Regions from separate parts of the Methylophaga sp. UBA2012 genome, predicted to be linked through region 1. Evidence: riboswitches for the same ligand, from Rfam matches in the RefSeq annotation. Region 1 holds a riboswitch; each other region holds the start of a gene.
What was found. Region 1 has a riboswitch for cyclic di-GMP ahead of B2248_RS13635 (hypothetical protein). Riboswitches for the same ligand answer to the same signal wherever they lie in the genome.
Positions count from the first base shown of each region.

Region 2: linked by a shared signal. The riboswitch ahead of B2248_RS00385 (hypothetical protein) and the one ahead of B2248_RS13635 (hypothetical protein) in region 1 are both predicted to bind cyclic di-GMP.
Region 3: linked by a shared signal. The riboswitch ahead of B2248_RS03105 (hypothetical protein) and the one ahead of B2248_RS13635 (hypothetical protein) in region 1 are both predicted to bind cyclic di-GMP.

Region 1 covers NZ_DDCG01000019.1:93,237-103,917, reverse strand. The annotation lists gene B2248_RS13665 (ExeA family protein) at 1-427, opposite strand, end outside; gene B2248_RS13660 (CpsD/CapB family tyrosine-protein kinase) at 431-1,273, opposite strand; gene B2248_RS13655 (Wzz/FepE/Etk N-terminal domain-containing protein) at 1,307-3,067, opposite strand; gene B2248_RS13650 (hypothetical protein) at 3,092-4,279, opposite strand; gene B2248_RS13645 (polysaccharide biosynthesis/export family protein) at 4,304-4,855, opposite strand; gene B2248_RS13640 (hypothetical protein) at 4,985-5,503, opposite strand; cyclic di-GMP riboswitch class I at 5,539-5,615, opposite strand; gene B2248_RS13635 (hypothetical protein) at 5,804-6,292, opposite strand; cyclic di-GMP riboswitch class I at 6,330-6,415, opposite strand; gene B2248_RS13630 (undecaprenyl-phosphate glucose phosphotransferase) at 6,643-8,052, opposite strand; gene B2248_RS13625 (DHH family phosphoesterase) at 8,126-9,100, opposite strand; gene cysC (adenylyl-sulfate kinase) at 9,106-9,696, opposite strand; tRNA gene B2248_RS13615 (tRNA-Leu) at 9,858-9,942, opposite strand; gene secG (preprotein translocase subunit SecG) at 9,966-10,295, opposite strand; gene tpiA (triose-phosphate isomerase) at 10,302-10,681, opposite strand, start outside.
Region 2 covers NZ_DDCG01000001.1:75,902-86,582, forward strand. The annotation lists gene B2248_RS00375 (hypothetical protein) at 71-796, shown strand; gene B2248_RS00380 (YqaA family protein) at 849-1,289, opposite strand; gene B2248_RS00385 (hypothetical protein) at 1,418-1,918, opposite strand; cyclic di-GMP riboswitch class I at 1,953-2,031, opposite strand; gene B2248_RS00390 (molybdopterin-containing oxidoreductase family protein) at 2,256-4,379, shown strand; gene B2248_RS00395 (cytochrome c/FTR1 family iron permease) at 4,431-6,338, opposite strand; gene B2248_RS00400 (2OG-Fe(II) oxygenase) at 6,608-7,237, shown strand; gene B2248_RS00405 (HAD-IIB family hydrolase) at 7,385-9,535, shown strand; gene B2248_RS00410 (HAD-IIB family hydrolase) at 9,532-10,392, shown strand; gene B2248_RS00415 (carbohydrate kinase family protein) at 10,389-10,681, shown strand, end outside.
Region 3 covers NZ_DDCG01000002.1:290,524-301,204, forward strand. The annotation lists gene B2248_RS03075 (ABC transporter substrate-binding protein) at 1-537, shown strand, start outside; gene B2248_RS03080 (glutaminyl-peptide cyclotransferase) at 560-1,513, shown strand; gene B2248_RS03085 (hypothetical protein) at 1,609-2,145, shown strand; gene mpl (UDP-N-acetylmuramate:L-alanyl-gamma-D-glutamyl-meso-diaminopimelate ligase) at 2,145-3,488, shown strand; gene B2248_RS03095 (UbiX family flavin prenyltransferase) at 3,491-4,099, shown strand; gene B2248_RS03100 (formate--tetrahydrofolate ligase) at 4,169-5,839, shown strand; gene B2248_RS03105 (hypothetical protein) at 5,941-6,657, opposite strand; cyclic di-GMP riboswitch class I at 6,677-6,756, opposite strand; gene djlA (co-chaperone DjlA) at 6,812-7,645, opposite strand; gene ubiB (ubiquinone biosynthesis regulatory protein kinase UbiB) at 7,651-9,321, opposite strand; gene B2248_RS03120 (ubiquinone biosynthesis accessory factor UbiJ) at 9,368-9,958, opposite strand; gene ubiE (bifunctional demethylmenaquinone methyltransferase/2-methoxy-6-polyprenyl-1,4-benzoquinol methylase UbiE) at 9,963-10,681, opposite strand, start outside.

The DNA of each region.
Region 1 (10,681 bases):
TTAGTTCTTCTAACGCTTTAACCGATAAGTTTTGTGCTTCATCAACGATCAGAACGATCTTTTTACCTTTAGCGTGTTGTTCAATAACAAAGTCGACATAGTCACGATAACGCCCGGCATTATCAGTAGCAGATGAAGGGATCTCCAAAGCATCAAGCACCCATTCCATTAATTGTCCGAAAGACTCACTGGTATTATTGATCAGCCCAATGAGATATTCGTCATCCAATTTGTTTAACAAGGAGCGAACTAAGGTTGTTTTCCCTGCACCAATTTCACCGGTGACCACAGTAAAGCCAGCCTGACTCATCAAGCCATATTCCAACATGGTCAGGGCTTTTTTATGTACAGGGCTAAGATATAAAAACTTAGGATCGGGTACCAGGTTAAATGGCTTGAAGTTCAGACCAAAATGTTCTGTATACATGAATCAATAATTCTGATGGGTTGGATGTGTTTCTGCCTTATTAAGAACAGTACCGACAAGGTGCGTGCCCTCTAAAAGCTGCAGTGACTTTTTAATGTTCTCTTCATTGTTTTTACCGTCTTCCAGTACTAACAATGTACAGTCAAAATAGTTTGAGGACATTAATACATCATCCGTTTGTAATAGAGGGGGTACATCAAAAATAATCAAACGTGAATTGTATTGCGACTTAATATCTTTCACTAACGAGGCCATTTTCGGACTGGATAATAGCTCAGCAGAGTCTTCAGCTCTTCCTTTTCCCGGTAAGATAACAAGCCTTTCCACGCCCGGGTTTACTAAAACATGGTGAAGATACAAATCTTCTTCTAGATATTCTTTTAAACCCGCTTCCACATTTAAGCCAAAATAGCTGGCAATGGATGGATTTCTTAAATCCATATCTACCAGCAAGACTGTCTGGTTTAACTCCATGGCAATCGCAACAGCAAGGTTGGCTGAAACTAGCGATTTCCCCTCTCCAGCAGTGGGTGAAGTTATCGCAATCGTCTGCCAATCATTCTGACGCATTTTCTGAAGAACCTGAGTACGCAGCATCCTGAAGACTGCGGATTGTGGGTTATTGTAATGTCCCGCTATGACTCTATTATTTTCTAAAACACTTTGAGGCGTTTTAACGACTTTTGTTTGCGTATATTCAATATTCTGTAGAGGTGGCGCTAGCGGGTCTTCGGGAAAAGATGTCTCTTCCTGTGTCTCGGTTTGAATAACTGTGTTGTCTGGTTCGACCTCGATCCCCGCATGCTTCTGCTTGGCTTTATCTAAGGCTTTTTGAATTCTATCCATTCTTATTTCCTACTCAGAAGTATAACGTCACGATTACAGCAAGCTGACTTTACGCATCAACCGATACCAGAGCACTTCGAGATTAATGACATAAAAATGTATTGCAATAATTGAAATTATCCCAAGGATAATAGCCACTATAATCCAGCGGTTTCTTAATGTTTTTCTACGAGCGAGCTCTCTAGTTGTTGTAATCATAGGAATTACAACAAGTGGCGATTTACCTACTATGCGGGCCACCTGTGTATAGCCTCTGACACCACCAAAAAACATCTCAATCAAAAAGGCTAGACCCAGCCCTGCCCCCACTGATGCGCCTAATCCTAGTATTAGTAATTTGGGTCTGTTGGGCTTTTCTGCCTTTGATGGAACCGCAGGAGGCTCGATCAAGGTAAAGCTTTCACCTTTATTTTCAGACTCAAGGTTTTGAGCCAGCTCAGCCTGTAATTGCTTAGAGCGTAACTCACGATATTTTGCGACCGTGTTCTCATGATCACGTGTCAGCTCATCATAAGCACGTTGTACCTGATATGTTTCTGAAACACGACGCTCAAATTCAGCCAGTTTAGTTTTAATTTCTTCTTGCCTGGTACGTAGTCTCGACACCTCATTCTCAGTGGAATCAATTTTTGATTTAAGCTGGACATAGGATGGGTTCAAACGATCATTAGATGGTTTCGTTTCAGTCGGCTGACTATCTGCTTTTTTAAGGCGATCCTCAAGACTGGCAATTTTATTTTTTTGTGCTTTTATATCAGGATGACTATCAGCATATTTTTCACTAAGGGTATTCAACTCCGTTTTAGCCTGTTCTAATTCAGCCTGAATCACTTGAGCATCATTGCCCGTCACACCTAATTCTTTTTCTAACGCATCAATTTGTCGCTTTACTCTTACTACATCAGGATGAGTAGGCTCATACTTTGATAATAAGGTGCTATATTCAATTCTTAATTGTTCTAATCTTACTTCAGAACTACTTGGTTCATTCGAAGTGCTTGCTGTGACACCTAAAGGCAAATACATTGGGACACTTGAAAGTTGCAAACTCAGTGTCGTTATTTGATCTTTTAATAGTAATATTTCGTTTTGATTGGAAGTTTGTTCATCTCCTAATCTTTGGATCATTGAAAGATTGTACTGTAATAACTCTGGTAAACTGCCACTATAGCGGTCTTTAAATTCTGCAATTTGTTTTTCCAGTTCACGCACCTTTGCCTGAAACTTATCTCCTTCTTCTTTCAGGAAGTCTTTCGTTTCTGCGGCACGATCAGTTCGAGCTTTGACGTTTTCATTCAAAAACTCAGTAACCAGTTCATTTGCGACCTGTTGTGCTTTTTGAGGCGATTTATCCATGAACGACACGGTAAAAGCGATACTGGCTCTTTTAGCACGACCACTTACAGGGTCGGTAACATTCGCCTGGACTAAATCCACACTGACATTGGACTTAAACAACTCAACGATAGAAGAAGTAGCTGCCGTTTTTTGACGTTCAGCCACGTAAAGATTATATTTTTTGACCATATCCATTACTCTGGAAGTCGTCATCAATCGTTGTTTGATGACTTCGATACGCTGGTCAGCATAACTTGTGACGGTTGAACGAACTAAATCATTTGGAATTTCTTGTGATTCAATCAGGATAGTTCCCTGAGATTTATAGGTGGCCGGGAGTGAAAATACCACTATAAATGTCGCTATGGCTAACAACATAGCAGGAATAATAACCCAAACCTTCCTGCGCCAGAGAAGATTAAGATAATCCCCTAAGCCTTTTACTTCTTCTTCCATTTATTATTGCTCTTTGCTGTAGATTTAGCGAGAAAAACGAATTCCGTCCCAATTGTAGTCAAAATTTATAAAAAACGCGTTACTGTCGACATTTTTTCCATCTTTTTCATCAACATTCCGATATTTATATGAAAAGTTTATTCCCCAATCTTCTGCTAATTTCCAATTTAAACTGGGAGAGAAAAATATATACTTAACTTCTCTGTCATTAAGATCATCTGCGCTGGTATAAAGTTTATAACTGGTAGATAAACTACCTGTTAATTTCTCAGTGAACTTCCTTCGATAACTAAAAGTATATGAATCTTGTTGATTTACATCACCTGAACTCGAAGGTAGTAAAGAGCGACTTGCTGAGACAGTATAACTATTCAGCTCGTCCTCTCGTGTTGTACTTATAGAATAGTTCAAGCCAGTACTCTGGTCAGAAGTTTTTAAACCACTTATAGGATTATTTTCGCTATCCAAATATCGAGCACCAACTAGACCATTGACAGACCAAAGTTCAGACAATTGGTATTCACTTGTCAGTCCTAGCGAGTAGGAATCGTATTCATTATCGAGCCTGTCAGATTCTGCTTGATAATTAACATAACTTAATGACACCCCAGCATTAAGTCGTTCTGTATACTGATGTTGCAATGCTAAGTTTAAACTAAGAGTTTCATTATCAGTGAGATTCGAACTGGTACCTAAAATTGAATCTGCTCTAGTAGATGAACCTGATTGGTTTCGTTTTTGATAAGAAGCACTGGTGCTAATCGTATCTAACTCTGTCAATCTGTAGCTATATGATGGCGATATACTTTTGGTAACTGTGGTTGATGTATTACTAAAATCAGCCGTATCTTCTTCAGCAATATCACGTGACTCACGTTCGGCATAATCTAACGTCAGACCATAAGTACTTCTTTCAGTTGCGTAAGACGTATTAAAACCAAAAAAAGGATTCTCTTTATCTAATTCTTTTAGCTCTTTGTATCTGCTAATTCTATATCCTAAACGCACTTCTGATGTTGAGTTTTCTAATGATCGCGTTAAAGTTAAAGTAGGATCAATATTTAAACTGAAATCGTCTAACTTATCTTCACGAAGTAGCTCGTTATCATCATATTTAAACTTTGGGTCAGCCTTTGCATTAAATACCCATTCTGCTGCTGATGCTGTATTTATCAGCAGGCAAGGCAATAATAGCGGAATATATTTTCTCATGGACATGTGTCTCGGCTATTTTGCTTAAGGTACGATAATAACGTCGCCACTTTCCAATGTAATGTTGGTATTTAATGCTTTGCCTTTTTTTATCTCTGCATACTTGACGGGTAAGACTTGTTGCTTAGCCCCATCTCTGCGAAGCACGATAATGTTGTTTTCTTCTGCATAAGGCGATAAGCCACCGGCTAAACTTAGCGCTTGCATGGCATCTAACGGTTGATTCATTACAAATGAGCCAGGGTTGAGTACTTTCCCTAAAATATGAACTCTATTACCTTCAACATTTGTGACAGAGACCGTAACAACCGGATCTGCCAGGTATTCGCTGAGTTTTTTAGTTAATTCTTCTTCAACCTCCGCCACCGTTTTGTCTTTAGCTACAACTTCTCCAGCTAAAGGAAAGGTAATAACGCCATCAGGCAGGACCGTTACTTGTTTTTGCAAAGACTCTTCATTCCATACTGAAATGTCTAAAACGTCACCTGAGTTTAATAAATAGCGTTCTGCAGCAAATACAGATGAAGAAAATAGAGAAACAATTGTAACCAAAAGTACAAGGAAGCGCTTAAGCATGAGGGAAAATCCTTATCTATAAATAACATTCAAAATTGATATTAACACTCTATTTTTCAAAAAAAAAGGGAGCTTTTGCTCCCTTTCAATTTGTGACAGTTAAGTTACTGTTAACTTAAATCTTAATTCTTATGCAGCAACTGCTGATTTTCTTCTAAGCCCCAAGAAACCTAATAAGGCAGGAGCAAACAAGAATAATGCTGCTGGTACTGGTACAGCAGATACTGATACGTCATATTTCAAAATGTTAGATGCAGCATCAATGATATCAATACCGTAGTAAACACCAGCTGTTAAAAATGCTGTAAAGCTGAAATCACCTGTAATAGCGAAAGTTTGTGCACCAGGTAAATAATAACCACTAGGGCCAGAAATTTGACCAAACTTTATGGTCGCACCGGATAATGCAGTGAATGGGTTAAATGACCATTCCACTTTAATTCCAGTGTCGGTATCAGAGATAAGATCAAACTCTGAATACCAGTTACCAACTTCACCCACAGTACCACCAGCAAGAACAGTACTGTTGTTATTGACATCAACTGACTGTGTTGCGCCACTTGATCCGATACCAGTAAGAGTCAATGTTGCAGCATTAACACCAACAGAGAACATGAGAGCTACTAAAAATAGCATCGCTTTTTTCATAATAAACTTCCTTATGCATAAGTTGAAAAAACAAGCAATGCAACCCAGCCATCTTTAAAAAAGATCTGTGGCTTTCCGACCCCGCCTCACGACGAGTTTGGCTTTTGTTAAATTACCATATCCATAAGATATGATAATCACCTATCTGACTTTTTCAGATGAGTGAATCATATGGAGCATTGTCCACCCATGTCTATTGTACCTTGGTACAATTTTGCTATTGGAGTTTAAGATCAATGCTCTAAAGGATATAAAAAAGGGAGCCAAAGCTCCCTTTTTTATTTTCTGTGTAGCTTTAAATTAGGCTGCAACAGCTGTTTTTCTACGCATACCCAAAAAGCCTAATAAAGCAGGGGCAAACAAGAATAGAGCAGCAGGTACAGGTACTGCAGATACAGATACGTCATATTTAACTACACCTGATGTAGCATCGATAATGCTCAGGATATAGCTAGTACCTGCAGTCAACATAGCTGTGAAGCTGAAGTCTTCAGTAATTGCATATGACACAGTGTCACCCAATGTACCAAAAACTAATGTTGCACCAGTAATTGCAGGATTAAATGACCATGCGATTACAACAGGTGTATCAGTATCAGTTGTGAGTGAAAATGCTGAACTCCAGGTACTTTTCTTAGAGACAGTACCACCAGCTAAAACAACTGAACTACCAGATAAATCAACACTTTGACTTGCGTTAGTTGAACCAGCTTCAGTCAGAGATAACGTCGCGGCGTTAACGCTTACTGAAAACAATAAAGCTACGATAAATAGCATCGCTTTTTTCATAATAATTTCCTTATGCATAAGAATTCGAAAAAACAAGCAATGCAACCCAGCCATCTTTAAATGTAGATTTAAAGATCTGTGGCTTTCCGACCCCGCCTCACAGCGAGTTTGGCTTTAATTACACAACATCAAACACGCCGACATTGTGTAAGACCAGTATGATCTTGCTACAAAGCCATCACCGTTGATGTCTATTGTTCTGATTGCTATTAAGATATTTACGATAACTAGTATTATCTGGTGTATATGCTTTACACCGATACCTTAACAGTAAGGATATGATACTGTGTCTCAGGGTAAGTAACAAGTATATTTAGTAAGTAACATTACTAATTAGAACTAAAAAACAATTAATAGGCATTTTTACCGACAAACCCTTTAAACAGGGTTAAAAAAATAATCTCAAGATCAAGTAATAACGACCAGTTCTGGATATATTTCAAATCATAATGCACCCGTCCCTGCATTTTATCCAGCGTATCTGTCTCTCCTCTAAAACCATTTATCTGTGCTAGCCCGGTAATGCCTGGTTTAACTTTATGTCTCAGCATATATCCCTGAATCTGCGCACGATATTGCTCATTATGTGCTACAGCATGTGGCCTTGGACCAACGATAGACATCGACCCACCGAGAGAATTAAAAAATTGTGGAAGTTCGTCAAGAGACGTTCGACGCAGGAAACCACCAAAAGGCGTAATTCGGCTATCATTTTTTTGAGCTTGTGTGACTTTTTCACCATCTTCCGTGACTGTCATTGTACGGAATTTCCATACTTTAATTTTTTCACCATCCACACCATAACGGGTCTGTTTGAAAAATACAGGACCTTTAGATGTAAACTTCACCCCAGCGGCAATAATCAACATGGGTATAGCAATAATCATCAGAATAATTGAACTGAGGATAATATCCTCTAATCGTTTCAATATGCTATCGATACCAGCAAAGGGCGTTTCATACACTGAAATAGCCGTAATGCCCTGATAATCAACCCAACGTGAATTAAGAAGATTGAACGTGAACAAGTCTGGTACTAAGTATACTGAGGCGGTGCTGTCTGCCAATAGCTCGGTTATATGCCGTATTCTATGCTCTGCTGACATAGCAAGAGTGATATACACCGTATCCACTTTGCCTGCTTTGCAGTCCTCAATCAGCTGATTGAAATCGCCCACGTTTTTGTTAGTGACGACTAAGTTAGGTTCCGTTTCGACACGTTTTTGTGATCGGTCATCGTAATAACCTACCAGCCTGAATCCTGACCAGTCCATTTCATTAAATGCACGTTCCAGACGTTTTCCTAAAGTTGTTTCACCAACGATAGCAACGTTTCTGGTGTTGACTCCACGAGCCCGGAGGATTGCCAATGATGTTCTCACAATGGCATGCCAGGAAATTAATTCAATTGGCGTCAATAAAAACCATAAAAAAACAAAGCTATCGAGATAACTACCAGAGTGAATGAAAAAGATATCAATCATCACCAGAATGAAAACACTGGTAAACCATGAAAACATAACTGCCGAAACTTCTTCTCGCAATGCTGTGCCTCGCCATGAACGATAGGCATCTTGAGATTCGGCAAAAAAATTAAACAATAAAATAGCGAATAAGAGACTCCATATATAAAGGACATCCCATCCCGCCTTAAAAATATCAAATAAGGCTAAAAAGGTAAGCAGGATAATGCCACTATCAATCAGGCGTGATATCGCATTAATTTTTGCATCGTATTGTCTAATCCTGCCTTGAGCCATTTGTTCCTTTTTGCCTTATTAGTATTTATTGGTATTGAGTGACATCTATAGTTTAAGTATAAATGATGCAGGATTAATTCGCTTCGCTCTTGTAATAGCTTTCAAGAACAGAGATTAATCTAGGCAACTCATCTTCTTTCATGAAGTTAATACCTGCAGCTGCTTTTCTACCTCCACCAGTATCAAATTGGCCTGCAATATAATCAGCTCCTTCTTGACGTATTTTGGGTGCTCTTATGCTCACCACGTAAGCAGATGATTCAGGTATTTCAGTGAGAATTAAATGTGCCCGTGAAGGATACTGATTGCTTAAATAATTACTATATGTACCACTAATGCGCCTTGCCCATTTATCATCAGGTAATGCGATGACTCCCACTGTCTCATTTTCATAGCTGAGCTTTTGTTGTTTGGCCCGTGCCAAATCAGAGTTGTAGCCTAAGTCCAGAGTCTCAATTATTTCAGTATTATCATCAATAAAGTCTAGCGGGGAGCGGTAGTTAACACAACATCTATACAACTCATCAGGCGCGAAAAATAAATCATCAATACTGGCACCATAACCATTGTAATTAATATGCTGCCCCAGGGTTTTGAGCTTGATTATGTTACTTTCATCAAGGTGGATTTTTTTAGCATAATCTTCAGCAACACTGGCAAGATTGTCACCAAAAGCCGCTGTTATTGCCCATAATTCATAGGCATTATTTAGATACTCATTGATTATCAACGCAGTGCATTTATTGGGATGCATATCAATCAGTGCTTGTAATCGAGGATGACTGATTTGATCTCCTGGGTTGTGATGATCGGCATAAAACACATCGACATCATTCAATAGCAGATTTAGCAGTGCGTCATGATTTTTCTGCATTGAGATATCTAATACTGTGACTTGAGAGGCTTTTTCTGCATCGACCCTACTCAGTAATTTTATATCTCGTTTAACACCAGTAATTAGTTCAGAGCGAATGGGATTAGCTAATCGCAATTGAACTAACGCACAAATACCATCAGCATCACCGTTAAAAACATCAAAGTTTGTCATTAGCTTTAAATAATCTCATTTTGTTTTAAGTACGAAATGACCCTATCAACACATTCATTTACATTGAGTTCAGCAGTATTCAGTGTTACTTCCGGATGATGTGGCACTTCATAATCGGAATCAATGCCGGTAAAATTTTTTATTTGTCCACTTCTGGCTTTTTTATAGAGACCTTTGGGATCACGCTCTTCGCAAGTACTGAGAGGTGTAGAGATATAAACTTCAACAAATTCTTTTTCTTTAACAAGATCACGAACCATTTGTCTATCACTGCGAAACGGTGAGATAAAAGCACTCATGACAATCAGACCGGCATCAGCAAATAGCTTTGCCATTTCCCCGATTCGTCTAATATTCTCAATGCGATCGGCATCAGAAAAGCCCAGATCTTTATTTAGCCCATGCCTGACATTATCGCCATCAAGTAAATAAGTGTGATGTCCCAGCTCAAATAGCTTTTGTTCTACAGCATCTGCAACCGTGGACTTACCTGCTCCACTTAGACCTGTAAACCACAAAATACAGGGCTTTTGTTTTTTTTGTTTTGATCGATCTAACTTTTCTACCTTGTGTTTATGCCAGACGATATTTTCCATAATGAAAAAATTTCCTTATCTAAGTAAGTAATATATTGAGGTAGATATTACCGACTTCACCAATTATTCCTAGTCCTCATGTTGTAAAGTTTACTATTTCGTCGTTTTTACTAAATTCTATAGGCAAAAAAAAAGCCTGACATTAGTCAGGCTTTTTAATTTGGTACCGACGGCCGGAGTCGAACCGGCACACCCGAAGGCACTACCCCCTCAAGATAGCGTGTCTACCAATTCCACCACGTCGGCAAGGGTAATCAAGGTTGCGTATTCTACGGTAATTCAGGTAAATCTGCAGGTGTTTTATCGACTTCTTGCTCTGTTGTCGGCACAGACTCAGTCACACTTTTTGCTTTTCCTGGTGTCTCCACAGAAAAATAGGCTAGAGTAAGACTTGTGATAAAGAAGATAGTCGCTAAGATCGCACTGGCGCGGCTTAAAAATGAAGCTGAGCCCTGACTGCCGAACAGACTACCTGAGGCACCGCCGCCACCGCCACCAAATGCAGCGCCTGCATCAGCGCCTTTGCCGTGCTGAATCAGAACAAATCCAATCAGCAAAAGACAGGCAATAATATGAACTGTGAGAATAATCGCGTGCATGTGTTGTTAACCTAATTTTAAAACTGCGGCCTGACATATTTTAACAAATTCATCGGCGTCGAGAGAGCCCCCGCCGACAAGTCCACCATCAATATCAGGTTGTAGAAACAATGGCGCAGCATTATTACCTTTTATGCTGCCTCCGTAAAGTATTCTTATATTTTTTGCTATCTCTTTATCGTGTTTTGCTACACGTTGGCGCATAAAACTATGTACGTCTTGCGCCCATTCTGGCGTGGCTGAGCGGCCTGTGCCGATAGCCCATACCGGTTCATATGCTAAAACCGTATGAGCGAGTCCTTCAACGCCCTGATGCGCAATAACAGTATCGAGTAATCGCAACACCACTTCTTCGGTACGACCAACAGCATGTTCATCAGGGCTTT
Region 2 (10,681 bases), on a different contig from region 1:
AAAGAGAGGGGTGGGCGTGAGTCCACCCCTTTTTCGTTTGGATAAAATCAACACGATGAAGGTTATACAGATGAAATATCATTTATTAGCGAGCCTGGTGTTAGTCACTTCTCCGTTACTAGTTCAGGCGAGCGAGAGTTGTTCAATCGATCCTGAGTTATTAGGGGCAACGTACGAAATGACTGACAGTGACTCTAATAAAACGGCAACGATGATGTTGTGGCGTCAACATGGCCGTGTTAGTAATCAGTTTACCCAGACGGGTGTTACCGATATGTGGGAATACACCCATAATGGTGAGTTAAGAATGGTACGTTTTTTTGATAAGGAGCAACATGCTATCGAGTATCAGCCGGGCGAGGTGAAGTACGCTAATGCTGATAGTCAATGGCAACAAGTGCATGAGTTGATTACAGACAAGTTGAAAAATAATATGACACTGGTATCAACTTCTGGTGAAGCCTGTGACAAAGTCGAAACTTATCAGTTAACAGAAGGTGATAGCCATCTCCAACTTGAATGGTTACCTGCTTTATCATTAGTGAAAAGCTGGAAAAATACCGCTGACGGTCACATTCAAACATGGCAGTTAACGAAACTGATTAAAGATGAAAGTGTTGTTAATGCCAGCTTTAAAATGCGTGATGACTATCAGACAACGGATTATGCCGATATTGGTGATAGTGAATCAGATCCCTTCATTGCGAAGATGATTAATCAGGGTTATATCGAACACGGACCTTCTGGTTTTTATAACAGTGAAGGTGAGGATATCGGTCATCCGCATCATCATTAAGTAAAAGTGTAACCCAGTTAAAACCCTGTTTCAGTCTCTGAAACGGGGTTTTTTAATTTAGCGACATGGCTACCTGGCTGATGACAATATAGCGAATCAACTTGCCTGCTGTGACTAGCACGATAAACCAGCCTAGATGTATTTTTACGAGTCCTGCCATAACAGTTAATGGATCACCAATGATGGGCAACCAGGTAAAACACAGGGAAATAAGACCATATTTCTTAAACCGGTTTTCCGCTTTTCTAATATCGCTTTCTGATATCCGTAACCATTTTTTTATGACTGCAGAACTGGCCCAATAACCTAAAGCATAATTCAGCATTGAGCCAAGCACATTTGCCACGGTGGCTGTGGTGATGAGAAAACTCGGTGATAGTCCTTTGATTAATAGTGTGCTGAGAACGAATTCAGAGCTAAGTGGCAGTAGTGTTGCAGATAAAAAGGCTGAGATAAAAAGACCGGGATAACCCAAGCTAACAAAATAATCCATTCAGGCAGTTACTCGATGGCGTGATGGTGGAGAAGTCAAACTGATACTCTCTCAGGAAATATTGAATCATACATAAAAAAAGGGAGCCGAAGCTCCCTAATATTGAACGACGATTTTCTAAAGATGGGTTATGCTGCAATCGCTTTTTTACGAAAGCCTAAGAAACCTAATAAAACTGGTGCGAATAAGAAAAGTGCTGCAGGAACAGGTACTGCTGAAACTGATAGGCTGTAATTTAAAGCTTTACCCGTTGCGTCATAGATATCCAACACATATGTCAGACCTGCAGTTAATATCGCTGTGAAACTGAAATCACCAGTAATGTTGAAATTTTGAATAGCACCACCTAAAACACCAAATGCAATAGTTGCATTATCAAGATTAGACTCTGGATTAAATGACCATTCAATAACTACTGGTGTTGCGTCATTAGTAAATAAACTGAACGAAGATTCCCATGCGCCATTACCTGTAGTCCCACTTGCTAATACTGTACTACCAGTAGCAAGATCAATTTCCTGACTAGCATTGTTGGTGAAAGCTGAGTCACCTTTTGTTAAGTTAAGTGTTGCTGCATTAGCCGCAACAGAGAAAAATAGTGCTATGACAAATAGCATCGCTTTTTTCATAAAAATTCCCTTATGTTTAGAGTGAAAAAACAAGCAATGCAACCCAGCCATCTTCACTTGGAAGACCTGTAGCTTTCCGACCCCGCCTCACGACGAGTTTGGCTTTGATTAAATGGATGAAAGTGATAAACCACCCAACTGGTAAAGTGGTGAATTATTCATCTGCCGCTAAGTGTATAGAGGCTCTATTACAAGAAAATGTCAGAGTGAGTAATTGATTTAAATAAAATTTTTATCAAGTCAGTTGAATAACTTAACGGGCATATTTCCCGTTTTAAACTGGTGTATAGTCTGAAAATAATAATAAAAAAATATATATCAGAGAGGAGAGAGCAATATGGCAAGCGTATTAAAAACAACGCATCATGGTGGCTGTCCACATGATTGTCCTGATACCTGTTCCATGGTCTATGAGGTTGAAAATGGTCAATTAACCTCTGTTAGAGGCAATAAAGAACATCCGATGACCCGAGGTGGTTTGTGCGTCAAGCTTAAAGATTATGAAAAACGACATTACCATCCAGATCGTCTGCTTTACCCTATGCGACGAACAGGACCTAAGGGCAGTGGACAGTTTGAGCGAATTAGCTGGGATGAGGCTTTGGATGAAATCACTAGCCGCTGGAAAGCAATTATTGCAGAGCATGGTCCGCATGCCATTTTGCCTTATAGCTATTTGGGGAATCAGGGCTTAGTTCATGGCTTAAATGGGGGCGATGCCTTTTTTAACAAAATGGGGGCAACCGTTTGTGAACGTACGTTTTGTGGTGAAGGTTCTTGTACCGCTTGGTTATTGACCGTAGGGCCGACGGCAGGTGTCGATCCTGAGAGTTTTATTCATTCTAAATACATCGTTATCTGGGGCTGCAACTCGGTTAGCACCAATGTTCACCATTGGCATATCGTGAAAGATGCACAGAAAAATGGTGCCAAAGTGGTGGTGATTGATCCGTATAAATCGAAAACGGCGAAAGAAGCCGATTGGCACATCGCGCCAAAACCCGGAACCGATGGTGCACTAGCCATGGCGATGATGCATGTCATCATTGAAGAAGGTTTACAGGATCAGGACTACATCGACAACTACACCGTTGGCTTTGATGCCTTGGCAGATAGAGCCAAGACCAGATCACCCGAATGGGCTGCCACAATCACAGGCATAGCTGCGGATGATATTCGTCAATTTGCCCGTGAGTTTGCCACTAGCCAACCTGCGGCAATTCGCCTTGGGGTAGCAGTTGAACGTAACTACGGTGGTGGTCAGGCCATCCGCGCTATTACTTGTTTGCCAGCTTTAACCGGTGCATGGCGTCATGTTGGTGGTGGTGCCTTACAGTTCCCAGTATGGGAGCATCCTTATAAATTTGATGTCATCTCGCGTCCAGATCTGATCCCACAAGGCACGCCAGTGGTGAATGCAATACAACTTGGTCGAGCACTAACGGGTGAGTTGGGACTTGATACACCGATTAAATCTATGATGTGCTGGAATGCGAATCCTGTCACGCAAGCAGCTGAAACCGACAAAATTGTTCAAGGTTTGATGCGGGAAGATCTGTTTCTGGTGTCGGCTGAACATTTTCTTTCTGATACGGCTTCTTATGCTGATATTGTGCTGCCTGCTTCTATGGGCGCTGAGATGGAAGATATGGTGCTGTCATGGGGCCACTTATATCTGACCTATAACGAAAAGTGCGTGGACTCGCCTGGTGAAGCTATTCCCAACAACGAGATATTCAGACGTCTTGCTGCCAGAATGGGGTATGAAGAAGAAAACTTTAGCTGGTCAGATAGCGAGTGTCTGGAGAACTATGTTGACTGGGAATCACCTGCTTGTGATGGTATCGATTTAGCTTATTTACGCGAACATGGTTTTGCCAAATTAAAAGTGGGTACCAAAGATGATCGTGCTCCTCACCGCAATGGAAATTTCCCCACGCCAAGTGGTAAATGTGAGCTGGAAATAAAAGGAGCCACAAATTTTGTTGCCGGACCTTTCAGGCAAATGTATGACGGTTTCCAGCCAGGCGAACCTTTAGACAGCTTACCTGATTATGTCCCATCAAGAGAGACGCATGAAAGCAATCCTGCGTTGGCTGAAAAGTATCCTTTAAATATCATTTCACCTAAAAGTCATGGCTTTCTGAACTCTTGTTACGCCAATATGGAGAACAAGATAAAAGGCCAAGGCGAACAGTTTGTGATGATAAGTCCTGTGGATGCAGATATGAGAAATATCCAGAGTGGTGATGTGGTGTCTGTCTTTAACGATAGAGGTAAATTTGAGGCATTGGCACAAATTACCGATGATGTCAGCCCTGGTATTGTGGTGGCCACATTAGGCTATTGGCGACAGTTAAATAAAGGTACAGTTAACTGTGTGAGTTCGGCAGAGTTTGTTGATATGGGGCATGCGCCAACGTTTACAGATAACCTGGTTCAAGTGGCTTTAAATGCTTAACTCTCCCTCATGGAAAAAAGCCCGCATCAGCGGGCTTTTTTGTGTTGAATTTTAGGCTGTTTGTCTGTTGCCGAAAGGCCTGATGCCTATCAATATCAATACGGATAGAATCAGAATAGCCAATTGCGCTGCCAATCCTTCCCATGTGGAATAAACACCAATCCACGATAAGGTAAAGTCAATTGGGAAAGACGATATGCTGATCAAATCGGCTTCTTGTAATGCTGCCACCGCTTTACCAATCAGTACAAAGGATAGAGCCAGCATCAGGTAAGTGCTGAAGGTGAAGAATTTTCTGATAGGTAAACGTAAAGAGTATTTAATTATGACCCAGAATAATACAGCTAATATCACCGTCGCCGTTACAAAGCCGGTAGCGATAGACATTGACTGAGACGACGCTGACTGGGTCATAAGAGCCTGATAAAACAGGACTGTTTCAAACACTTCACGATACACTGCAATGAAGGACAGCCCAGCTAAGCCCCACAATGTACCTGTGCTTAAGTGGCGGTGAATATGCTGATTGATGTATGCCTGCCACGCTGCGGCGTTGGTTTTACTATGCATCCAGAAACCGACATAGAATAGAATGACTGCAGCCATCAATGCACCGACACCTTCCATGATTTCACGGCTGGCACCACTAATACTAATGAGGTTTTGAGCTGCCCACCAGGTCGCTATACCAGCGATTAAGGCAATAACCCATCCGGCGTGAACATATTTCACTGCATCGCGACGTTCAGTTTTTACCAGTACGGTCACCAGTGCCAGAACAACCAGCATTGCCTCTAAGCCTTCACGCAGCAAAATTACTAAGCTGGCGGTGAAAAGGGTAGAGTCAGATAAGGTATCAGCAGATAACATATCTTGCGCCTCGCTTAACTGACTGTTGGTTTTTTCGAGTAATGCAGTGATTTCATCCTGTTTATCAGACTGGCTTGTTAACTGTCTGAATGACATCATGGATTTTTCAATATCTTTTCTTAATTTTGGATCGTATGCATCGAGCGCGTTTTCAGCGAGTTCAAAACCATCAAGATAGGCACTGACAGCTAAGCCTTGAGCGGTTTTATATTCGCCTGCCATATAGCTTTTATGAGAAGCATTAAGCTGCTGTTTAGCCATAGCGAGAGGGTCGTTAGAAGCGAAAAGTGGCTCAGGGTTTGAGCGAAGTTCTGCGACGGTTTGGTTATCCAATGTAGGATATTTGTTTAATAAGGTATTCGGGCTGTTACTGACAAAGTCTTGAATGCTCATACCTGCAGGAACAGTGGCGAGACCTTTATTATCCTGAAACGCTATGCTGCCAGCATAAAAAGCCAAAGACCAACGTTGTTTTTCATCCAGATGAGACAGGGCAACCATCGCTGTGCCTTCGATACCATTAGTAATAGCATCGTACAAACCGATTAATGACCGGTTCATTGCACGTTCTTTGTCGGTAAAATCAGTTGGGGTTGGATCAAGCGTAGCGGCAAGTTCACCATTACCCTGACCCTTAGCACCGTGACAGGCACTGCAATTTTGCTGATAAAGCGCTTGAACCTGTTGTATAGGTAATAATTCGCTGGGTAATGAAACGGCCGGTGACAGTTTGATCAGAATATTACGCAGTTCAACCGTAATAGGATGAATCACATCCGGGTTTTGTTTGTCGGCAATAGCTTGTTGTAATTTAAGAGCAGCTTCTACAGCGTCCTGACCATTTTCCAGTTGACGCGTTTTTTCTACAGCAAGTGCAGAAAATTCTGTCATTTCACTGTATTCAGCCTCATTGATGACTTCCCCATTCGCAATCGCAGCACTGTAGTCTGCACCAATATATTCAGCCATCTGCATAAGCTGTCGTGTATCACTCTGTGCATCGTTAGCATGAGCTGTATATATAAATGAGAAGAACATTATCAGGCTGATAATGAGACCTGATGTTTTACGAAGGTCAAGTGTAAACACGTTTTTAACCGCTCCAGCTTTGGTTGTTAAGTCGAGATATTGCTTAGTCAAGTTCTAAATGAGAATCATACTCATTATAAACGTTACTGACTATTACGAGTCAATGATTTCTTAGATAAGACTGACTTCAAGAAGTTCTTCATGATGAGTACAACGAAAAGCAACACATCAACAGCGCTGCAATAACTCACTATGAGAGGCTTTAGCTTGTGTATGTGAAGTACAGAAAGTGATAATGTGATCATTTATGACGATTTGATGACAAGATGATGAAGAATGTGATTAAGCTGGATTCGCTCGATAATGCGCCTTTGCAAACAGTACCTTTTCCTTATTTTAAAGTAGAAGAGTCAATTTATCCTGAGGATGTGCAAGGCATCATTAACAGTTTTCCCGATATTCCGGATGGTGGAAGTTATAACGTAGATGACGTTGATCTAAACGAACCATTTAAGTCGCTGATAGAATCAATTGATACCCCGGAGTTCCGTCGCATTATTTGTCAGAAGTTTGATGTGCAGGTGATGGACTTGCCGATGATGATTACGCTCAGAGGTTATTCCAGACAAAAAGATGGTCGGATTCATACCGACTCCAAAACTAAAGTGGCCACGATTCTGATTTATCTGAATGAGAAATGGGAAGCTGATACCGGCAAACTTCGGATCCTGAGAAATGGGCATGATATGAATGATTATGTCGATGAAATCAGCCCAGGACCGGGCGCGTTACTCGCTTTCAAAGTGACTGATAATTGTTGGCATGGTTATCCGGCCTTTGAAGGTAAACGTCAGTCAATACAAATTAATTTCCTGACCAGTGCAGCAGCAGGAAATAAACATCGATTCTTCCACCGTTTGAGTGCAAAATTGAAACGCTTAGTTTCACAAAGAAAGTAAATTTATTTCTGAACGGTTTTTATATATACATACACACCGGAAAAATTAACCTAAGCTAATCTTTATCAAGATAGTGTGATGCTATAGTATCAGGGAGTAGGACGATATCTGAATGCATACACGTAATTAAAGGGAGAAGCTGGTTTTATGGGGGACACGGTTGAGCAGATGTATATCGCACTGATCAGTGTGCATGGGCTCATACGAGCTGATAATCTGGAACTCGGCAGAGATGCTGATACTGGAGGACAAACCCTCTATGTGCTGGAACTGGCTCAGGCTCTCTCTGAATTACCCAATGTCTCTCAGGTAGATCTTGTTACCCGCCGCATAATCGATAGTCATGTTGATGCCGATTATGCTGACCCCATTGAAGTTGTGAATGATAAGTTCAGGATTGTCCGGATTGATGCTGGTCCTGAAGAATACATTTATAAGGAACAGCTTTGGGAACATCTGGATGGCTTTGCTGATAATCTTGCTGACTTTTTTAGAAAACAAGATCGTGTTCCCGATTTAATACATAGCCATTATGCCGATGCCGGTCTTGTCGGTTCTCATGTTGCCAATCTTTTAGGCATCCCACTGGTGCATACCGGTCATTCACTTGGCCGTGTGAAGCGTAGACGGTTACTGGCGAGTGGTCTCTCCACAGAACAAATCGAATCACTTTATAATATGACACGTCGTATTGAGGCGGAAGAAATTACCTTAGCTACCGCTGAGCGAGTCATTACCAGTACCCATCAGGAAATTGAAGAGCAATACGAAATTTATGATCATTATCAGCCTGATCAGATGCGGGTTATCCCACCTGGCACCAATATCAAACAATTTAAACCGCCACAAGGTAATGAGTTAGAAACTGACTTATTTCGTAAGTTAACGCATCAACTTGTTGATCCCAATAAACCAGTTATTCTGGCCTTATCCAGACCAGATAAACGCAAAAATATTACTGTGCTTATTGAAGCTTATGGTGAGTCGGAAAGGTTGCAACAACTGGCTAATCTGGTAATTATTGCGGGTAACCGTGATGATATTGATGACTTGGAAGCCGGTGCTCAGGAAGTCTTCCATGAGCTTCTTGTGGCGATTGATCGTTACGATCTGTATGGCAAAGTGGCTATGCCTAAGCATCACAAGCGTGAACAAGTCCCTTTGATGTATCGCATTGCTGCGGCATCAGGTGGTGTGTTTGTGAACCCGGCATTGACAGAACCTTTTGGTTTAACCTTGATTGAAGCCGCCGCTTCTGGTGTGCCCATTATTGCAACAGAAGATGGGGGACCACGAGATATCATTGGTAACTGTCATAATGGTATTTTGATTGATCCACTAGAGTCGTCGACTATTACAGACGCATTACTAAAGCTGCTCACTGATAATAAGTTATGGGATGACTATTCCAGTAGAGGGTTGGAGGGCGTGGCCAAATGTTATTCATGGCAAGCTCACGCCAAGCGTTATATTGAGTTGGTTACACCACTGGCTCAACGCGCTGAATTATTACAACGTCAACCGCTTGAAAGAACCAGCCATGTTTATGCAGAACAAGCCATTTTCACCGATCTCGATTTGAACCTTATTGGTGATGATGTGTCGTTACATAAACTCATTAATCTAATTCGTGAGAATCGTAAAACCACGAAATTTGCTATTGCTACAGGTCGAAGATTGGATGTGGCATTAAGAATGATGAAAAAACATCAGATTCCGGAGCCTGATATTCTGATTACCAGTTCGGGGACTGAAATTTATTACGCGCCGAAGTTAACGCCAGATACCTCGTGGGCCCAACATATCGATTATCACTGGACACCCCATAAGGTTCGTCAATTACTTGATGATTATCCTGGTCTGGAGAAACAGCCAAAAGCAGAACAGAGTCGATTTAAATTAAGTTATTACATTGATCCTGAGCAAGCGGATATAGAAGAGATAAAACGGCTGTTACATCAGGAAGAACAATCCGTACATGTACAGTTAGCATTCGGACAATATTTAGACATTTTACCTATTAGAGCATCAAAGGGGATGGCTCTACGCTATGTTGCCGATCATTGGCAAATACCACTTGAGCATATTTTTGTGGCGGGCGGTTCTGGTGCTGATGAAGATATGATGCGAGGCAATACGCTCGCCGCTGTAGTGGCTAACAGACATAATGAGGAGTTATCACAATTGATTGATACAGACCGGATTTATTTTGCTGATAAACCATTTGCCGCCGGCATTTTGGAATCGCTTGAACATTACCAGTTCTTTCATCAGGCAAAAACAAAGAAAACATCATGATGACACCCGCTAAAGTTTTACTGTGTACGGATATGGATAGAACCATTATTCCTAATGGTTTTCAGCCGGAACCTGCCGATGCCCGTAAATCTTTTTCAAGCTTTTGTGAGCGTGAGGATGTGAAATTAGCCTATGTGACGGGACGCCATGTGTCTTTAGTCAAACGTGCTATTAAAAACTACGCCTTACCGATCCCGGATTTTGCAATTACCGATGTCGGCACCAAGATTTATCAGATTGGAAAGGGTAGCTGGCAACAGATGGCTGATTGGGAAGCCGAAATAGATAAAGACTGGAACGGTAAAACGCATGCACAACTAAAACAGATTTTACGCCCCATCAAAGAGCTACGCTTACAGGAAAGCACCAAACAAAACACACATAAGTTAAGTTATTACTTGCCGCTGTATATGGACAAAGACACGATCATTGCCCGAATAGAAGCGTTTCTGAAAGATGCTAATGTGGCGGCCAGTATTCTCTGGAGTGTCGACGAACCCAAAAATATCGGCTTATTAGACGTGTTACCGGAACATGCAACCAAACTGCACGCCATTGAATTTTTACAACAAAAACTGGGCTACAAACTGGACGAAGTTATTTTTGCCGGCGATAGTGGCAATGACTTGCCTGTGCTGACTAGCCGTATACCATCAGTTTTGGTCGATAATGCCAGTGCAGAAATTAAACAAGCTGCGGTGGAGTTATCAAACCATAATGGCAATGCTGAGGCTTTGTTTCTGGCAAGCAGTAGCCACAGTGATAACAATGGTAATTATTCGGCAGGTGTGTTGCAGGGAGTGGCACATTTTGCACCGCATTTTTTTACGCCAACCAATAAAGAAACATCATCATGAAATCATCAAGCAAGCTAACTATTTTTGGTGAAGCCTTATTTGATTGTTTCCCGACGGGGGAAAATGTATTAGGGGGCGCGCCGTTTAATGTCGCCTGGCACCTTCAGGCATTAGGCGATTCCCCCCTGTTTATCAGTCGGGTCGGCAAGGATGAGTTAGGTGACATCATTTTGTCAGAAATGACCAGTTGGGGAATGACGACCAAAGCGATCCAGCAGGATAGTGAACATCAGACGGGGCGAGTGGATATTCGTATTGAGAATGATGAACCGATTTATACCTTTGCTGA
Region 3 (10,681 bases), on a different contig from region 1:
CTCGACGTTGCCAAAATGAAAAAATTAGCCCATGTACCGGTGTTTAACCTGAGCTCTGATGCTGATGGATTACGTCAGGCATGTTTATCGAATTTATTGAATATCCCTTTGAGCAAACAAATGAAAGCTGATGCACTCGCTCAATGGCAGGCAAAGAATCCTGATACATTGGTGACGGCTCATGCATGGCATCATGATTTTGTTAAGTTTGCTGCTTCACAATTGAATAAACGATTCACCAGAAATCACAAAACACAAATGGATGATGATGCTTGGGCTGGTTGGGCAGCGGTGAAGATGTTGTCAGATACTGTTGCCAGAACGCAAAAAATTGATGCTGCAGGAATGTTGAACTACCTCAAGAATGACTTGTCATTTGATGGGCAGAAAGGGGATACCGCGACATTCAGAGAAACAGGGCAATTACGTCAGATTGTTTTACTGATTGACAAGGACGATAACATTGTCGCCGAAGCTCCATTGAGAGGTGTAAAAGGTGGTTTAGATAGTCTTGGAATGGTTACCTGTAAAAAATAATTAGAGAGAAGAAGGAAACATGATGAAATTAAAAAATATTTTATTAGCCACATTGATTATGGCCAGTACAACCGTTTGGGCTGAGCCATCACACCGTGTTTTTGTCACTAATGAAAAAGACAATACGGTCAGCGTCATTGATACAAAAACCAATGAAGTGATAAACACCATTAATATTGGGGAGCGGCCAAGAGGGATTGGTTTATCACCGGATCAAAAACAACTCTACGTTGCTATTAGTGAAGAAGGTGCGATAGCCGTTGTTGATTTAGATACGCTGAAAGTGGTGAAAAAGCTGGAAGCGGGAGACGATCCTGAAACATTTGATGTCGCACCGAATGGCAATATTTATATATCTAACGAGGATGATGCTCAAGCCAGTGTCATTGATCCGAAAACAGGCAAAATCATTGAAGTCATTCCTGTTGGTTTGGAACCCGAAGGTGTTGCCGTTTCACCTGATGGTAGCTTGGCACTTGTTACTAGTGAATCCACTAATATGGTTCATGTGATTGATACGGCTAAACATAAAGTGGTAAAAAATATTTTAGTTGCTGCCCGTCCTCGTGGTCTGGCATTTAACAGTGACGGCTCGTTGGCTTACTCAACCAGTGAAGTAGGTAATGAAGTGACGATTATTGATACAAAATCATTATCAATTATCAAACAGGCTTCTATCGACTTACCTAACTCCAAGCCTATGGATATTGCTGTTAGCCCAGATGATAAAACCATCTATGTAACAACGGGGCGTGGTAACTCCGTCGCTGTTTTAGATGCTAAAACACTGGAAATGAAAGCAAATGTACCTGTTGGTAAACGTGTATGGGGCTTGGGTATGACGCGTGATGGCTCACGTTTATACACAGCTGATGGTGTTAGTAGTACCGTTTCTGTCGTGGACACAGCTACAAATAAAACAATTAAAACGATCGAAGTGGGCAAATTCCCATGGGGTGTCGTTGTTGACGATTAATATTTTATTAATATGTCGACAAAAAAACCCGGCTATTTTGCCGGGTTTTTTTATATCTCTTCGAAAAAAATCATTAAATACTTTGTTCCGTTTAAGTGACACGTTATTATGCCGTGATGATTAAAGTGATTCTGCGGTTTTTCCAGGTTTGTTTATTTCAGGCAAGTCCGGCCGATATTCCGGCATCTTCAATATTACTGAACTTTAGTGTTGTCACGTATTTTATCGTCGGCGTACTGGTTAGCCATATTGATCATAGCTGGACGATTAGCTTGGTGGCAGCACTGGCTGATACTGCCATGCTGGTTATCGTTACTAAAGGCTTATTATTTATCCGCGGATTGCCTTCTCGCTTCGAGCAAACCTTAACAGCTATGGCAGGGACTGGTGCATTAATTGGCATGATTAGCTGGCCAGTCTTTGTATTATTTCGACAGGTAGAGCCTCATAGTCAGCTAACCAGTATTATCTTATTACTGGTACTTATTGTTATTTTCTGGAGTTTATTTGTTGTTGCACATATCTTCAGGTATGCACTTGATATCCGACCCGGTTTAGCAGCGGTTATAACGACGGTTTATACCATTGCTTCGTTGATTGTGGTTGGACTCACTATTTCAGGAGTTGCGTAATGCATATTCATATACTGGGGATTTGTGGCACGTTTATGGGCGGACTGGCCATTTTAGCCAGAGAGCTTGGCATGACAGTGAGTGGTTCAGATGCCAATGTGTATCCACCGATGAGTGATCAGCTTGCTGCCGCAGGCATTGATGTCAGGGAAGGATACAAACCTGAACATTTAGAGCCTGCCCCTGACTTAGTGGTGATGGGCAATGCCATGTCACGAGGTAATCCGGCCGTAGAGTATGTGTTAAATAAAGGTCTTCCCTATGTTTCTGGTCCACAGTGGCTGAATGAACATGTGCTGCAAGGGAAATGGGTGTTGGCTGTTTCTGGTACACATGGAAAAACAACCACCAGTAGTTTATTAGCTTGGATTCTCGAGCATGCCGATATGGCACCTGGTTTCCTTATCGGCGGGGTGCCTGATAATTTTGGCGAAACAGCTAGACTCGGTAAAACGCCTTTTTTTGTAATTGAGGCAGATGAGTACGATACGGCATTTTTTGATAAGCGTTCTAAATTTGTCCATTACATGCCCAGAACGTTGATTATTAATAATCTTGAATTTGACCACGCTGATATTTTTGATGATTTGGCCGCTATTCAAAAGCAGTTTCATCATTTAGTTCGAACTGTGCCTGAGCAAGGTTTGATTCTTTCGCCACAAGAGAAAGCAATTGAGCATGTCTTCAATATGGGCTGTTGGACACCACGTCAAACACTGGGCGCTGAGGGGGATTGGCAAGCGACATTATTGAAGAATGATGGTAGCGAGTTTGAAGTACGCCATGGTGAAGCCACTGGCCGCGTTGTATGGGATATGCTCGGTCAGCATAATGTGAGTAATGCCCTTGCGGCAATAGCGGCAGCTCATCATGTTGGTGTCACCATTGAACATGCTTGTGAGGCCTTATCAGTGTTTGCCGGTGTTAAACGACGGCTGGAATTGAAAGGCGAAATTAATAATATTCGGGTGTACGATGATTTTGCTCATCATCCGACCGCTATTGCCACCACTATCGCCGGGTTAAGAGCTAAAGTAGGGAACCGTCGGCTGATTGCGGTACTTGAGCCTCGCTCTAACACCATGAAAATGGGTGTGCATCAGGAGACATTGGCTCAGTCTTTAATTCAGGCAGACAGAGTGTTATTGCTTCAGGATGCTGATTTGAAATGGTCACTAAAACAAGTCACAGAAACATTGGGCGATCATGTCAGTGTATTTGATTCTGTCGACGCTATCGTTAAAACAATCAGCAATGAAGCACAGTCTGGTGATGAAATTTTAGTGATGAGTAATGGTGGCTTTGGCGGTATTCACCAACGGATTTTAGAGGCGATTGCCTAATTATGTTAGATCAGCAGCAGATCGCATTAGCCATTACAGGCGCTTCAGGTGCACCTTATGCAAAGCGTTTACTGGAGGTGCTGTTACAACAAGGCCTCACTGTGCATTTAATGATTTCCACTGCAGGCAGAATCGTGCTTGCTGATGAGCTTGATTGGAAATTACCCGCTCGGGCCAGTGATGTTCAAACGAAATTAGTTCAAGAGTTTAACTGCCACCCTGAACAGTTACGGGTGTATGGTGAACAGCAATGGTCATCGCCATTGGCAAGCGGCTCTCATCGCGTGCCAAGCATGATTGTGTGTCCATGTACCATGGGCACTCTATCGGCTATCGCCTGCGGCCAGAGTGATAATTTGATAAACCGCGCTGCCGACGTCATGCTCAAAGAAGATCGCAAATTGATCGTAGTGCCGAGGGAGGCGCCATTTTCAGTGATTCATCTGGAAAATATGCTGAAACTTGCTAAGCTTGGCGTGTGTATTTTCCCCCCAAATCCTGGCTTCTATTTTAATCCTACATCCCTAAATGAACTGGTCGACTTTGTTGTCGCCAGAATACTGGACCAGGCGAAAATAGAACATAATCTGATGCCTCGTTGGGGGGACTGATGTGCTATTCGGGATTCCCTCGTAACTCACGTATAATAGGACTCAAATTCAACCCCGCTCAGGAAAACCATGTCAGATATTGAAATTGCCCAACAAGCTTCAATGCAGGAAGTCACTAGTCTCGCTGAGGAAAAGCTTGGTCTTGCCTCACATCATATTGACCCGTATGGACGTTTCAAAGCCAAAGTCTCTTTGGAAGTAATGGATGATATGGCAGCGAAAGCGGATGGTAAGTTGATTTTAGTCACGGCCATCAGTCCAACGCCGGCAGGTGAGGGCAAAACCACTACAACCATTGGCTTGAGTGATGCGCTTAACCGAATTGGCAAAAAATCGATTGTCTGTGTGCGCGAACCATCAATGGGGCCGTGTTTTGGTATGAAAGGTGGGGCCGCCGGTGGCGGTTATGCACAGGTCGTGCCGATGGAAGATATTAATCTTCACTTTACCGGCGATTTACATGCGATTGCCTCAGCACATAATCTATTATCAGCGATGATTGATAACCATATTCATCATGGCAATGCACTGCAGTTAGATGCTAGACGTATTGTCTGGCAACGAGTGATGGACATGAATGATCGTGCGCTGCGGGACATCGTCGTTGGTATGGGTGGCCCTGCTAACGGTTATTTACGTGAAGAGCGTTTTGATATTGTGGTGGCCTCAGAAGTGATGGCCATTTTTTGTTTGTCCAATTCTTTACAGGAATTGAAGCAACGTCTTGGCGAAATTTTAATCGCTTATTCGGTAGATGGGACGCCTCGTTATGCCCGTGACATTATGGCGCATGGTGCGATGGCGGCTTTATTGAAAGAAGCGATTAAGCCGAACCTGGTTCAGACTTTAGAAAATAACCCGGCTTTTGTACACGGCGGGCCTTTTGCCAATATCGCGCATGGCTGTAATTCTGTCATCTCAACCAAGATGGCACTAAAACTGGGTGATTATGTTGTCACTGAAGCCGGCTTTGGTGCTGATTTAGGTGCAGAAAAATTCATCAATATTAAGTGCCGTAAAGCGGGAATTAAACCGGATATGGCAGTGGTTGTCGCCACAGTAAAAGCCCTGAAATATCACGGTGGTCTGGAGCTGAAAGAGCTAACTGCTGAAAATCTTAATGCACTGAATACGGGACTGGCTAATTTAAAACGTCACCTAAGCAATCTGCAAAACGAGTTCGGCTTGCGTTGTGTTGTCGCCATCAATCATTTTGTCAATGATAGCGATGCTGAGATTGAATTGATTAAAACAGCAGTGAAAGAGATGGGCGCAGAGGCTATTCTTGCTCGCCATTGGGCCGAAGGTGGTGCTGGTGCTGAAACATTAGCACAGCGTGTGGTTGAAATGCTGGATGCTGATGCCGAACCTTGTCAGTTGTTATACCCGGATAGCTTGCCGCTTTGGGACAAAATCAACGAAGTCGCTAAACGTTTATATGGTACAGGTCAGGTCGTAGCTGATAAAAAAGTGATGGATAAGATCGCCATGCTGAATGAGCAGCACGGGGATATTCCGGTTTGTATGGCAAAAACGCCGTATTCTTTTAGCAGTGACCCGAGCTTACGTGGCACGGCTGAGAACCATACGCTAACCATTCGTGATGTTCGTCTGTCAAACGGTGCAGGTTTTCTTGTCGTGCTTTGTGGTGATGTAATGACTATGCCAGGATTACCAAAACATCCTGCAGCAGAGCGGATTGATATTGATGATAATGGTTCAATAGTAGGATTATTTTAATAGCAAAGCTAAGTTATTAAAGCGATCAAAAAAAGCCGTAATAATTTCTCACTACGGCTTTTTAGTTTTTTCTTATTTAAATATTTTAAGCTTTTATGCCTTTACACCTTACGACGCAAACCAAGAAAGCCTAACAATGCTGGAGCAAACATCAATATACTTGCTGGGACAGGCACGGCTGATGGTGTTTGAATATAACTAGCATAGCCTGTTTCTTCATAGTTAATTTCATGTTTCAGTAATGCATAAGAAAATAATGCATTATCTAGCAGGACGTCTACAGAAGGTAATATTGAAACTGGGGTTGAGAAAAAGTCTTCATCAAATACCATTAGGCCATATATCGTAAAGAATTCTACGGAATCTTTCTGAGGCGGAGTCATAACTCTAGCTTTAAATAAAAGTGCATCACCTGTCATGTTAGGGTTGAGACCTTTATTGACCATTGACGTTACGAGATCTGAGTGAAATTTATCTTCGTTTGCAATAGTATTATCTAAGATACTGATGCTAAATTGCTTTCCATCAAATACAGTAGGCGCAGCTGTCCCTGAGAGGATGTAGTTAGGTGAGCTGCTAAGTTGCCTCGTACCAGAGCTTCCTGGAATTGGTGTAAGGTTAGCACCAAATGGTCCAAACTCCGTTGTTAAGTCTGTGTCGAAAGACCAGGTGGCAGGTGCCGACTGACCAATAAGTGAACTTAAGTCTCCGCTGGCTGTTTGCCAGGTACCTGTAGTGGATAAGCTCGTTGGTGCCGCTAAGGCAATATTAGTTAAACCCGCAAATAAAGCCAAGCCCATAAAAGCCGTTTTTTTCATGTGTTTCTTCCTTAGTTATTATTGCAGCACAGCCACCTTAATATCTTAAGGTCTGTAACTTTCCGTCCTTGGTTCACACCGAGTTTGGCTTTGATTGAAGCATTTCGGGTAAAAAATAATATCAAAGAAATAACAAAAATTGAAATGAAGGTGGCTAATTTTGCTCTCGATGTTTTTTGATTAAATCATAAGCCAATTGAATTTCTTTAGCCTGTTCAGTAGCAACAGCAATCATATCTTCAGGTACACCTTGACCCATTAATTTATCAGGATGGTATTGGCTCATTAATTTGCGGTATGCACGTTTAATTTCTTGATTAGAACTGTGCTCTGTGACACCAAGTGCTTTATAAGCTTCCGCAAGGTCATTCATAGAAGAGCGTTGCTGACCTGACGAATATTGTTGTTGATAGCCGCTTGAAAAATTAGCCTGACTTAACACCATATCGAGGATTCGATTAAACTCTGCTCGGCTATAACCCAGTTGTGATGAAACCTGCTCCAGAATCTGTCTTTCTTGTGGGTCGAGCTTACCATCGGCCAAAGCCATCACCGTCAGGTAGACCAGTAAGACTTGTTTTAAATTAAAGGTGTTGCCACAGTGCTGTTTAAATTTCGTCACTGTTTCGTTGATATCAAAGTCGGGTTCAGCGCCACGTTGGAACTGACGAATAGCTTCTTGTCTGTGCTCACCAGACATGCCCATTTTTTTGATAAAGGCTTCAACATGGTCGATTTCAATTTGACTGATACGGCCATCAGCTTTTGCTAATTTCCCCATCAATACAAAGACTGTTTCCAGGAAGACGGCTTGACGAGTTTGGTTGGTAAAAGGATTCGCGCCACCAAGTCCATAAGCCCGTACACGATCAGCAAAACCACCAAATATAAGCCCTATCAGGGCACCAAAAATACCCAGAATCAGTAAACCAACACTCATGGTACTTAATAATAAGAAGCCTAAAATCAGGCCTATCCACTTAAACATAACGATTAACTTTTCTTTGAAATACTAAAATAAATGAGGCCAAGCCCCCATAAACCAAACACCCAGCTGAGAATTGGGAGGCCGGCAAACATCGTCGTCGCATAACCATCAAGCCCGGTAATCACTGCGGCACCAACCAGGAAAGCAGCGCCGGCTGTAACAGCGGCACTACGGTAGCTGGCTTGCTTGATTTCTTTACGTAATTGCTGAATATCGGCTGATGCTAAATTTACGTTGAATTGACCTTCCTGAGCACGTTTGCTCAAGTCATATAATAGACGTGGCATTTCAGGTAAGGTTTCAGCCCAATGTGGCGCTTCTTGTTGTAATGTTCTTAAAGCGGCTTGCCAGCCCATTTTTTCTTTCATCCATGTTTCTAAAATCGGTTTGGCTGTTTTCCAGAGATCCAGATCGGGATAGAGGTCACGGCCCAATCCTTCAATATTGAGTAGGGTTTTTTGTAGTAAAACCAGTTGTGGCTGGACTTCCATATTGAAACGACGCGCTGTTTGAAACAGTCTTAATAACAACTGCCCGAAAGAAATTTCTTTTAGTGGCCTTGCGAAAATAGGCTCACAAACACTGCGTATAGCGGCTTCAAACTCATCCAAGCGTGTGTCAGCTGGCACCCAACCAGATTGCACATGTAACTCTGCCACACGACGATAATCATGATTAAAAAAGGCAAGAAAGTTTTCTGCGAGATAACGCTGATCATCTGGTGACAAGGTTCCCATAATGCCGAAATCGACAGCCACATATTTCGGGTTTTTTGGATCATGAATATCCACCATGATATTGCCGGGATGCATATCGGCATGGAAAAAACTATGTTTGAAGACTTGGGTGAAAAATATTTCAACGCCCATTTCTGCGAGCTTAGCCATATCCACCCCTTTGGCGATCAAACCTTCAGTATCGCTAATAGGGGTGCCATAGATACGTTCTTGAACCAGAATATTGGGTTTTGTCAGTTTCCAATATATCTTCGGCACGTAGAGTAAAGTGGTGCCTTCAAAATTACGCTGAAGTTGTGATGCCGAGGATGCTTCACGCAGCATGTCGAGTTCATCAAACAGGTTCTTTTCCAGCTCAGCAACGATTTCTCTCGGACGCAGGCGTTTGCCTTCAGACCAATATCGTTCGGCGAAGGATGCCAGGGTATATAACAAGGCAATATCACGTTTAATAATAGGTTCTATGCCGGGACGTACCAGCTTTATTACAACTTGTTCACCATTTTTCAAGGTCGCGGCATGGACTTGTGCAATAGAGGCTGAGGCAAGAGGCTCTGGTTCAATATGAGCGAATAATTCATTCAGTGATTCTGCTTCATACGCTTTATCGATGAGTTGTTTGGCTTGTTCCGCAGGAAAGGGGGCAACCTGATCCTGTAATTTGGCCAGTGAGTTGGCAATATCCGGTGGCAGCAGATCCCGGCGAGTGGATAGCACCTGACCAAATTTGACAAAAATAGGGCCTAAGTCTTGTAGCGCCAGTCTTAATCTTTCGCCTCTGGGAAGTGTCGATTGTTTATTGCGCCAGCGATGAGGAGATAAAAAACTAAAATATCGAAGTGGACGTAACAGATGAATCGCTTTGATCACTTCGTCCAGGCGATGTTTTGCCAGGACATGATTGATTTGAATCAGTCTGGATAACTGATTAGCCTTCATTAATGGCTCCTTACATGGATATAGCTGAGGTCAATGCTCACGTGCGTCAATGATGTGTTTCCAGCCGGTTTATACGTGCCTCAAGCCTATCAATATCTGCCTTGATCTTATCTACATCACTCATGAAATCGTCGATTTGAATCTTGTCTGGCAAGATGTGAGCTTCTTCTCTCAGGTATTCAGAAAGTGACATCGATAAGGAGCGTTGGGTCGCATTTAGCCATGAAAAACCTTGTTTGATGGCATAATTTAGCGGCTGAGCAATCACGTCCCCTGTGACATTGGCAATTTGCTGTTCCCAGTCAAAGTCAAACCCGTCGAGAACGTCTTGCAACTGTTTGGCAAATTGTACATTCCCATGGATATGTATCTCATTGGAGAACAAGTGCTCTGGGTGTTTGGCCAGCTTCAGCAGACTTATCGCATTAGCGGTGATTAATAAATCCGCATTTTCTTCATCATTATGAGTCAGCTTGATTGCTGACTGATGAAATGAGACGTGTAAATATTGCTGCCAGTCCTGAATATGAATCACGATCACACGATTTTCAAAAGTATTAAGCCGTTCGCGCGTTTCAGGATCCTGTTTCAATGCCTGATTAACAGCCAATTCGATTGGACGTAATAAAATGGCCATGAGTCTAGAATTTATAACCGCGATGAAGTGAGACGATACCGGCGGTCATATTGTGATATTCACAACGTTCAAAACCGACATCCGTCATCATCTGTTTTAAGGTTTCCTGATCCGGATGCATACGGATGGATTCAGCCAGATAGCGATAGCTGTCTTCGTCCCCAGTAAAAATTTTGCCCAGCTGCGGCAGAATCTTAAATGAATAAGCATCATAAATCGGTGCCATCCACTCAGCTGGCTTAGAAAACTCTAAGACCATCAGTTGGCCGCCTGGCTTGAGTACACGAAACATTGATGCCAGTGCTTTATCTTTATCTGTGACATTACGTAAACCAAAAGCAATGGTAATACAGTTGAAACTGTTGTCAGGAAACGGCAGGGCTTCCGCATTGGCCTGAACGTATTCAATATTGCCCACAATACCATCATCCGTCAGGCGGTCACGACCAACATTAAGCATAGACGCATTGATATCAGCTAATACAACTTTGCCTGTATCACCTACCAGTTTTGAAAACTGTCGGGTCAGATCGCCTGTACCGCCGGCGATATCCAATACGGTTGCCCCACGACGAACACCACTGTTCATGATGGTAAAGTGCTTCCAGAAGCGATGAATACCAAGCGACATTAAGTCGTTCATCAGATCATATTTACCTGCAACCGAGTGAAAAACCTCGGCGACATGTTTGGCTTTTTCGGCCGTGGGTACTTCTTTATAAC